One region of the Vibrio sp. RC2502 genome, then DNA from elsewhere that is predicted to be linked to it. Evidence: riboswitches for the same ligand, from Rfam matches in the RefSeq annotation. Region 1 holds a riboswitch; the other holds the start of a gene.
What was found. Region 1 has a riboswitch for thiamine pyrophosphate ahead of thiB (thiamine ABC transporter substrate binding subunit). Riboswitches for the same ligand answer to the same signal wherever they lie in the genome.
Positions count from the first base shown of each region.

Region 2: another riboswitch for thiamine pyrophosphate. It lies ahead of thiC (phosphomethylpyrimidine synthase ThiC); the one in region 1 lies ahead of thiB (thiamine ABC transporter substrate binding subunit).

Region 1 covers NZ_CM141453.1:306,602-310,271, reverse strand. The annotation lists gene thiP (thiamine/thiamine pyrophosphate ABC transporter permease ThiP) at 1-954, opposite strand, end outside; gene thiB (thiamine ABC transporter substrate binding subunit) at 996-1,988, opposite strand; TPP riboswitch at 2,061-2,197, opposite strand; gene ACYJZR_RS01510 (flavin prenyltransferase UbiX) at 2,235-2,873, opposite strand; gene mpl (UDP-N-acetylmuramate:L-alanyl-gamma-D-glutamyl-meso-diaminopimelate ligase) at 2,879-3,670, opposite strand, start outside.
Region 2 covers NZ_CM141453.1:3,248,539-3,252,208, forward strand. The annotation lists gene thiC (phosphomethylpyrimidine synthase ThiC) at 1-1,456, opposite strand, end outside; TPP riboswitch at 1,625-1,723, opposite strand; gene crcB (fluoride efflux transporter CrcB) at 1,785-2,168, opposite strand; tRNA gene ACYJZR_RS15170 (tRNA-Trp) at 2,458-2,534, opposite strand; tRNA gene ACYJZR_RS15175 (tRNA-Asp) at 2,603-2,679, opposite strand; rRNA gene rrf (5S ribosomal RNA) at 2,710-2,825, opposite strand; rRNA gene ACYJZR_RS15185 (23S ribosomal RNA) at 2,917-3,670, opposite strand, start outside.

The DNA.
Region 1 (3,670 bases):
TTCATCGGTTAACACCGTCCAAACTTGTTGGTTGATACCACTCAGTAACACCATCAGTAACGGCGGTATCACCAGTAAAAAGGCACCTATGATCCAAAAGCTATCCCAAGCTTTTGACCACCCATGATCCTTCGTTAAAAATTGCTGTACCGATGTGCTGCCAGCACTGATAGCAACAGGCTTTGTTAACTTCTGAACTCCGATCGCAAGTAGTCCACACAACAGCATCTGCCACAACGCTAATAACGCACCAGCTTGCAAATCAAAATCAAACTTAATCGCTTGATAGATTGCCAGCTCAATAGTGGTGGATTTTGGCCCGCCACCCAGCGCCATCACAGTGGCAAAACTGGTGAAGCACAACATAAATACCAAGCCACAAACGTGAGGAAGTTGCTGCCTTAAACGCGGCCATTCCACCCAGCGAAACTTATCCCAATGGCTCATACCAAGATGCGAACACAGCTTGTGTTGCTCAGCAGGGATAGACTCCAAGGCTTGCAGCAGCAAGCGTGCCGCATAAGGTAAATTAAAGAACACATGGGCAAGTAAGATGCCATTCAAACCATAAATAGAAAATGGAAGTTTGGTGTCGAAACCTTGCAGCCACTGCGCTAACAAACCGCTGTTGCCATAAATAGCTAATAGCCCAAAAACACCAACCAAAACCGGCAAAACCAGTGTCGATGCAAATAGCTTAAGCAGTAATGATTTACCCAAAAATTGGCGACGCGAAAGCGCGTGCGCAACTGGAATGGCAAAACCAACACTGAGCAATGTGGAAAGAAAAGCTTGGTAAAAGCTGAACTTGGTGACATGTTGATAATACGGGTCGTCCCATACCACAGACACATCAAGTGAAGGGGCTTGAACAATCAAAGCACCTAGGGCAGAAATAACAAAGGTCGCGATGATCATCGCGACCCCTAAACCTATTTTTGGAACAGAATTCAAAGGTAAAACCTATCTCATTCAGATGAGGGTGGAAACGTCAGCTAAAACGTCAGTGCACTTTGCCATTCGCGAATCCAAGACTTACGCATTTTTGCCACTTCATCAGCACTAAAGCTCAACGACTTGCTTGGAACGCTCAAGGTTTCAAAACCTTTAGGTAACTCAACGTCAGTAACTGGGTACATCCAGTTGCCCGTTGGCATCGCTGACTGGAACTCATCACTTAAAATGAAATTCATAAACTGATCAGCAAGTTCTGAATTTTTTGACCGTTTCACTTTGGCGGCTACTTCAACTTGCATGTAGTGACCTTCAGCAAAATTCGCCGTCGCAAACTTCGAATCGTTTTCCGCAATTAAGTGGTACGCAGGTGAGGTGGTGTAAGAAAGCACTAAATCGGACTCACCATTTAGGAACATAGAATACGCCTCAGACCAACCTTTCGTGACCGTTACGGTTTTGCTTGCTAACTTCTGCCACGCTTGCGTCACATCGTCGCCATAAATGGATTTCATCCACAGCATCAAACCTTGGCCCGGCGTTGACGTACGCGGATCTTGATAAATCACTTTCAAATCGTCGCGCGTTTCCACCAGCTCTTTCATGCTTTTCGGCGGATTAGCCAGTTTCTCTTTGTTGTACACAAACGCGAAGTAGCCGTAATCGTACGGTACAAACGTCGTATCGCTCCAACCGTTTGGTAACACTGTGTTGGCCGTATCCACATTGTGCTCGGTAAGCAGACCGGTTTTCTTCGCTTCAGCCATCAGGTTGTTATCCAAACCTAACACGATGTCGGCTTTGCTATTACCGCCTTCAAGACGAAGACGATTCAGGATCGACACACCATCGTCCAACGCTACGAAGTTAACGTCACAGCCACATTTTGCTTCAAAAGCTTGCTCGATTTTAGGACCCGGCCCCCAATCTGCGGCAAAAGAGTCGTAGGTATAGATGGTTAATGTGTTTTCAGCGGCAAACGCTGAAGTAGAGGTGATTGCAGCTAAGGCAATCAGATTTAGAGTGGTTTTCACTGCTCGCTCTCCATGAGTATTTCAGAGAAATAAGTTGAGCGGCACAGGGTTTGAGGCGGCTATTAAGGATTTCCAATATCCAGACTCAATTCCTACGCCAGCATTATCTGGTTCAGGTAATACGGGTCCCTAGTAAAGCACTTAGGTCTCAGCGCCCAAATGCATTGATTGACTCAATGCAAAATGGGTTTGCTCCCCGATGAGTTGGATGGATTGTAAAGGTATTTGAGTGGTTACACAATCAGCTCACGAGCGCTGGTCATAGCCCCAACGAGGCACTAAACCTTGCTCAATACCTAAGTGGTCGAGAATTCTCGCCACCATAAAGTCCACTAAGTCTTCAATGCTCTTTGGCTGATGGTAGAAGCCCGGAGCCGCTGGCATGATGGTGACGCCCATTTGCGATAGCTTGTGCATGTTCTCAAGATGCAGCGTTGAAAATGGCGTTTCACGAACCACGAGCAACAGTTGCCCGCGTTCTTTCATTACCACATCAGCCGCCCGTTCGATCAAGTTGTCCGACATACCATGCGCGATCGCCGCAACACTTCCTGCTGAACATGGGCAAACCACCATTTGCTTTGGTGCCGCTGAGCCAGACGCTACCGGTGAGAACCAGTCATCTTTACCACAAACAGTGATGTTATTTGGATCACAGTTGAGATGTTCCACCAGCGCTTGCTTTGCGGCGTCTGGCCCACTTGGCAGCTTAAGGTTGTGTTCGGTTGCCATCACAACGCGAGCCGCCGAAGAAATCAGAACGTAGACATGATAATCCGCCGCGACCAAACATTCTAAAAGACGAAGGCCATAAGGAGCACCTGAGGCACCCGTTAATGCCAACGTGATGGCTTTTTTCTGAGAGGGTTGTATTTTGTTGTGCATATCAATCAGGCTTTTAGTTTTAACTGCTCAAGAAGTTTTCCGTGAATACCACCAAAGCCACCGTTACTCATTACCAGAATTTGGTCTCCAGGCTGAGCACGTTCGACGATTTTAGCTACAAAATTATCCATATCGGCATCGACAAACGCTGGCTGCTTGCATTGATCAGCAATGTCTTGCACCGACCATTCGATATTGTCTGGCTGGAATAAGAACACTTCATCTGCGCTGTGTAGCGAATCCGCGAGTGTGTTCTTATGAACACCACGCTTCATGGTGGCAGAGCGAGGTTCCAATACAGCAAGGATACGTTTTTCACCCACTTTGTTACGCAAACCGCCCAGTGTCAGTTCAATTGCCGTAGGGTGATGCGCGAAATCATCGTAAACCGTGATGCCTTGTTCTTCACCTTTGAGCTCTAAACGACGCTTAGTGTTGATAAAACGACCCAACGCCTGACAAGCAAGTTCTGGCGTTACACCAACGTGTCGTGCGGCAGCGATCGCCATCAGTGCATTATCCACATTGTGGTCACCCACCAAATCCCATTCGACGGTACCGACCTTCTCGCCTTGCAAAGCAACGTCAAATTTTGAGCCATCAAGCACTAATTTGTGCGCTTGCCAGTCACCATCCTCACCAGAGAACTGTCTTTCCGTCCAGCAGCCACGCTCTAATACATCCGCCAAAGCTTGATCCTGCTTCGGCGCTAAGATCAAACCATTGCCCGGTACCGTTCGCACTAAATGATGGAATTGGCGCTTGATCGCTTCTAGATCATCGAAGATGTCAGCATG
Region 2 (3,670 bases), 370 kb from region 1:
AGCCATACCAACCAATCATCGCCGCGCCAATACCGGATGTAATATGGTCATAACCCGGAGCGATATCTGTCGTTAGAGGACCCAAGGTGTAGAACGGCGCTTCATGACAGTGTTCCAACTGTTGGTCCATATTCTCTTTGATCATGTGCATTGGAATATGGCCAGGGCCTTCAATGATGACCTGTACATCATATTCCCATGCGATTTTCGTCAACTCGCCGAGCGTACGCAGCTCTGCAAATTGCGCTTCATCGTTCGCGTCTGCAACCGAGCCAGGACGCAAGCCATCACCAAGAGATAGAGCGACATCGTACTTCGCACAAATTTCACAGATCTCGCGGAAATGGGTGTATAAGAAGCTTTCTTGGTGATGCGCTAGACACCACTTAGCGATAATCGAACCACCACGCGAAACAATCCCCGTCACTCGCTTCGCAGTCATTGGAACATAGCGAAGTAGTAAACCAGCATGGATAGTAAAGTAATCAACACCCTGCTCTGCTTGTTCGATTAACGTGTCGCGCATGACTTCCCAATTCAGGTTCTCAGCAATGCCATTTACTTTCTCCAAAGCCTGATACATAGGAACCGTACCAATTGGCACCGGGCTATTGCGTAAAATCCATTCGCGAGTTTCATGAATGTTACGGCCGGTAGAAAGGTCCATCACGGTATCGCCACCCCAGCGTGTCGCCCAGACAAGTTTTTCCACTTCTTCTTCGATTGAAGACGTGACCGATGAGTTACCAATATTGGCATTCACCTTAACTAAGAAGTTACGGCCAATAATCATTGGTTCAGATTCTGGATGATTGATATTCGAAGGAATGATGGCGCGACCTTCTGCGACTTCTTTACGAACGAATTCTGCAGTAATGTCTTTAGGTAGATTTGCACCGAAGCTTTGGCCGGGATGCTGCTGAGTCAGCACGTCATCGCGATATTTAGCGCGCCCCATGTTCTCACGCAGTGCAATGTATTCCATTTCCGGAGTAACAATGCCTTTGCGAGCATAGTGTAGTTGAGTGACGCATTTTCCGGCTTTAGCTCGTCGAATACGTGGTAAGTTGCCATAACGCAAATCATCTAAGGTTTCATCGTCAAGACGCTCTTTTGCGTAAACAGAGCTCACGTCTTCAAGGATTTCAGTATCATTGCGTTCTTCAATCCACCCTTCTCTAAGCTTTGGTAAGCCACTGTAAAGGTCGATAGCGTAATCTGGATCGGTATATACACCAGAGGTGTCATAAACACGTACAGGCTCATTCGGCTCAAAAATTGGAGCCTCTTTGGTGCCACCAATTAGGCTATCAGCCAAAGAAATTTCACGCATTGGCACTCGGATGTCAGGACGAGAACCCTCTACATACACTTTGGTTGAGTTTGGGTACGGCTGTACCGAGAGAGTATCAATAAACTGTTTTGCTTCCAGCCTCGCTTGTTTGCGACTCGACATAGCATTTTTCCTTGCTTGTTATTCTAGATAAAAAGTATTGGGATAAAAATGCTTGGCGGATAGATGCGACAAGAGGGGTCGAATTATGGACGATTAGAGTTCAGGTGCTCACTCTTTGTCTATTACTGCATTCGACGTTTTGATAGGTTAGCCAGACGTTGTCTGGTGTAGGTATCTTCTCTTGTTCCCTTCGCAGATATTAATCTGATCAGGTTCAACGGATCCCGAATTAACGGTCTCAGCCTTATGGCACTCCGACAAGTGAAGCCAGTATATAAAAACGGCTTGGTTAAACCAAGCCGACCTGATTACATTTTCGTTACTTTTGCTAGCTACGCATCAATAATTGGAAACCGATCCAAGCCGCCGAGATACTAAGAACAACATTCAATAAGATGTTTAAACCCATTTTAAAGAAAGCACCTTGCTGCATAAGCAGTACGTTATCCATAGAAAATGTTGAAAAGGTGGTAAGCGCACCAAGGAAGCCTAGGCCAATCACTTGTCTCCATGGTTCAGTTGCTAATATTTCACTTTCAAATGCAGCAATGAGCAACCCCATAATGAAAGAGCCAACAACGTTAACAGTCAGCGTACCGTAAGGAAAGCCCCGCCCGAAAAGTAAGACACAAAACTCAGACACTAAATATCGAGAACACGCACCGATTGCCCCACCGAGTGCGATAAAGCCTAAAATAGAAAACTGCCCCATAATTCCCCCAATAAGTTCTGATGATATTGTAATCAAAATCGCTCAGTCATCGGTAACACAATCTTAGAATTCGACAATATAATCGCTTTAAAACCACTAAAATATTTAAAAGTTACAGGAGTCACTTTTACATACGTTCCAAGCAATTTTTCATAGGAAGAACCCTTAGGGGAATTTGCGGTTTAGATAAACATATCTCGTTTAAGTACTACTTGAAGATAGAAAGATCTCTTCAGCTCAGATCTACAGATACAAAAAAGCCCCAGTCTTTCGACTGAGGCTTTAAATATGGCAGGGGTGGAGAGATTCGAACTCCCAACACGCGGATTTGGAATCCGCTGCTCTGCCAATTGGAGCTACACCCCTGTAGTATCTACAGTTTATCACATTGTAGATTCAAAAAAACCTCGCAAAAGCGAGGTCTTTGAAATAAGTGGCGGAGCGGACGGGACTCGAACCCGCGACCCCCGGCGTGACAGGCCGGTATTCTAACCAACTGAACTACCGCTCCGCACTGGTTAGACCTAAGTCTAAATTTAAAGCCTGGCGATGTCCTACTCTCACATGGGGAAACCCCACACTACCATCGGCGCTATTTCGTTTCACTTCTGAGTTCGGAATGGAGTCAGGTGGGTCCAAAACGCTATGGTCGCCAAGCAAATTCTTTAATTCGGAAAGCTGTTTTTGTGTTCTCTACACATTCAATTCTGTTCTTGCTTCGAGTCCATCAAAACCCCTTGGGTGTTGTATGGTTAAGCCTCACGGGCAATTAGTATCAGTTAGCTCAATGCCTCACAGCACTTACACACCTGACCTATCAACGTCGTAGTCTCCGACAACCCTTTAGGATACTTAAAGTATCAGGGAAGACTCATCTCAGGGCTCGCTTCCCGCTTAGATGCTTTCAGCGGTTATCGATTCCGAACTTAGCTACCGGGCAATGCGTCTGGCGACACAACCCGAACACCAGAGGTTCGTCCACTCCGGTCCTCTCGTACTAGGAGCAGCCCCCTTCAATCTTCCAACGCCCACGGCAGATAGGGACCGAACTGTCTCACGACGTTCTAAACCCAGCTCGCGTACCACTTTAAATGGCGAACAGCCATACCCTTGGGACCGACTTCAGCCCCAGGATGTGATGAGCCGACATCGAGGTGCCAAACACCGCCGTCGATATGAACTCTTGGGCGGTATCAGCCTGTTATCCCCGGAGTACCTTTTATCCGTTGAGCGATGGCCCTTCCATTCAGAACCACCGGATCACTATGACCTGCTTTCGCACCTGCTCGAATTGTCATTCTCGCAGTCAAGCGGGCTTATGCCATTGCACTAACCTCACGATGTCCAACCGTGATTAGCCCACCTTCGTGCTCCTCCGTTACTCTTTGGGAGGAGACCGCCCCAGTCAAACTACCCACCAGGCACTGTCCGCAACCCCGATTAGGGGTCGACGTTAGAACATCAACACTACAAGGGTGGTATTTCAAGGACGGCTCCACACA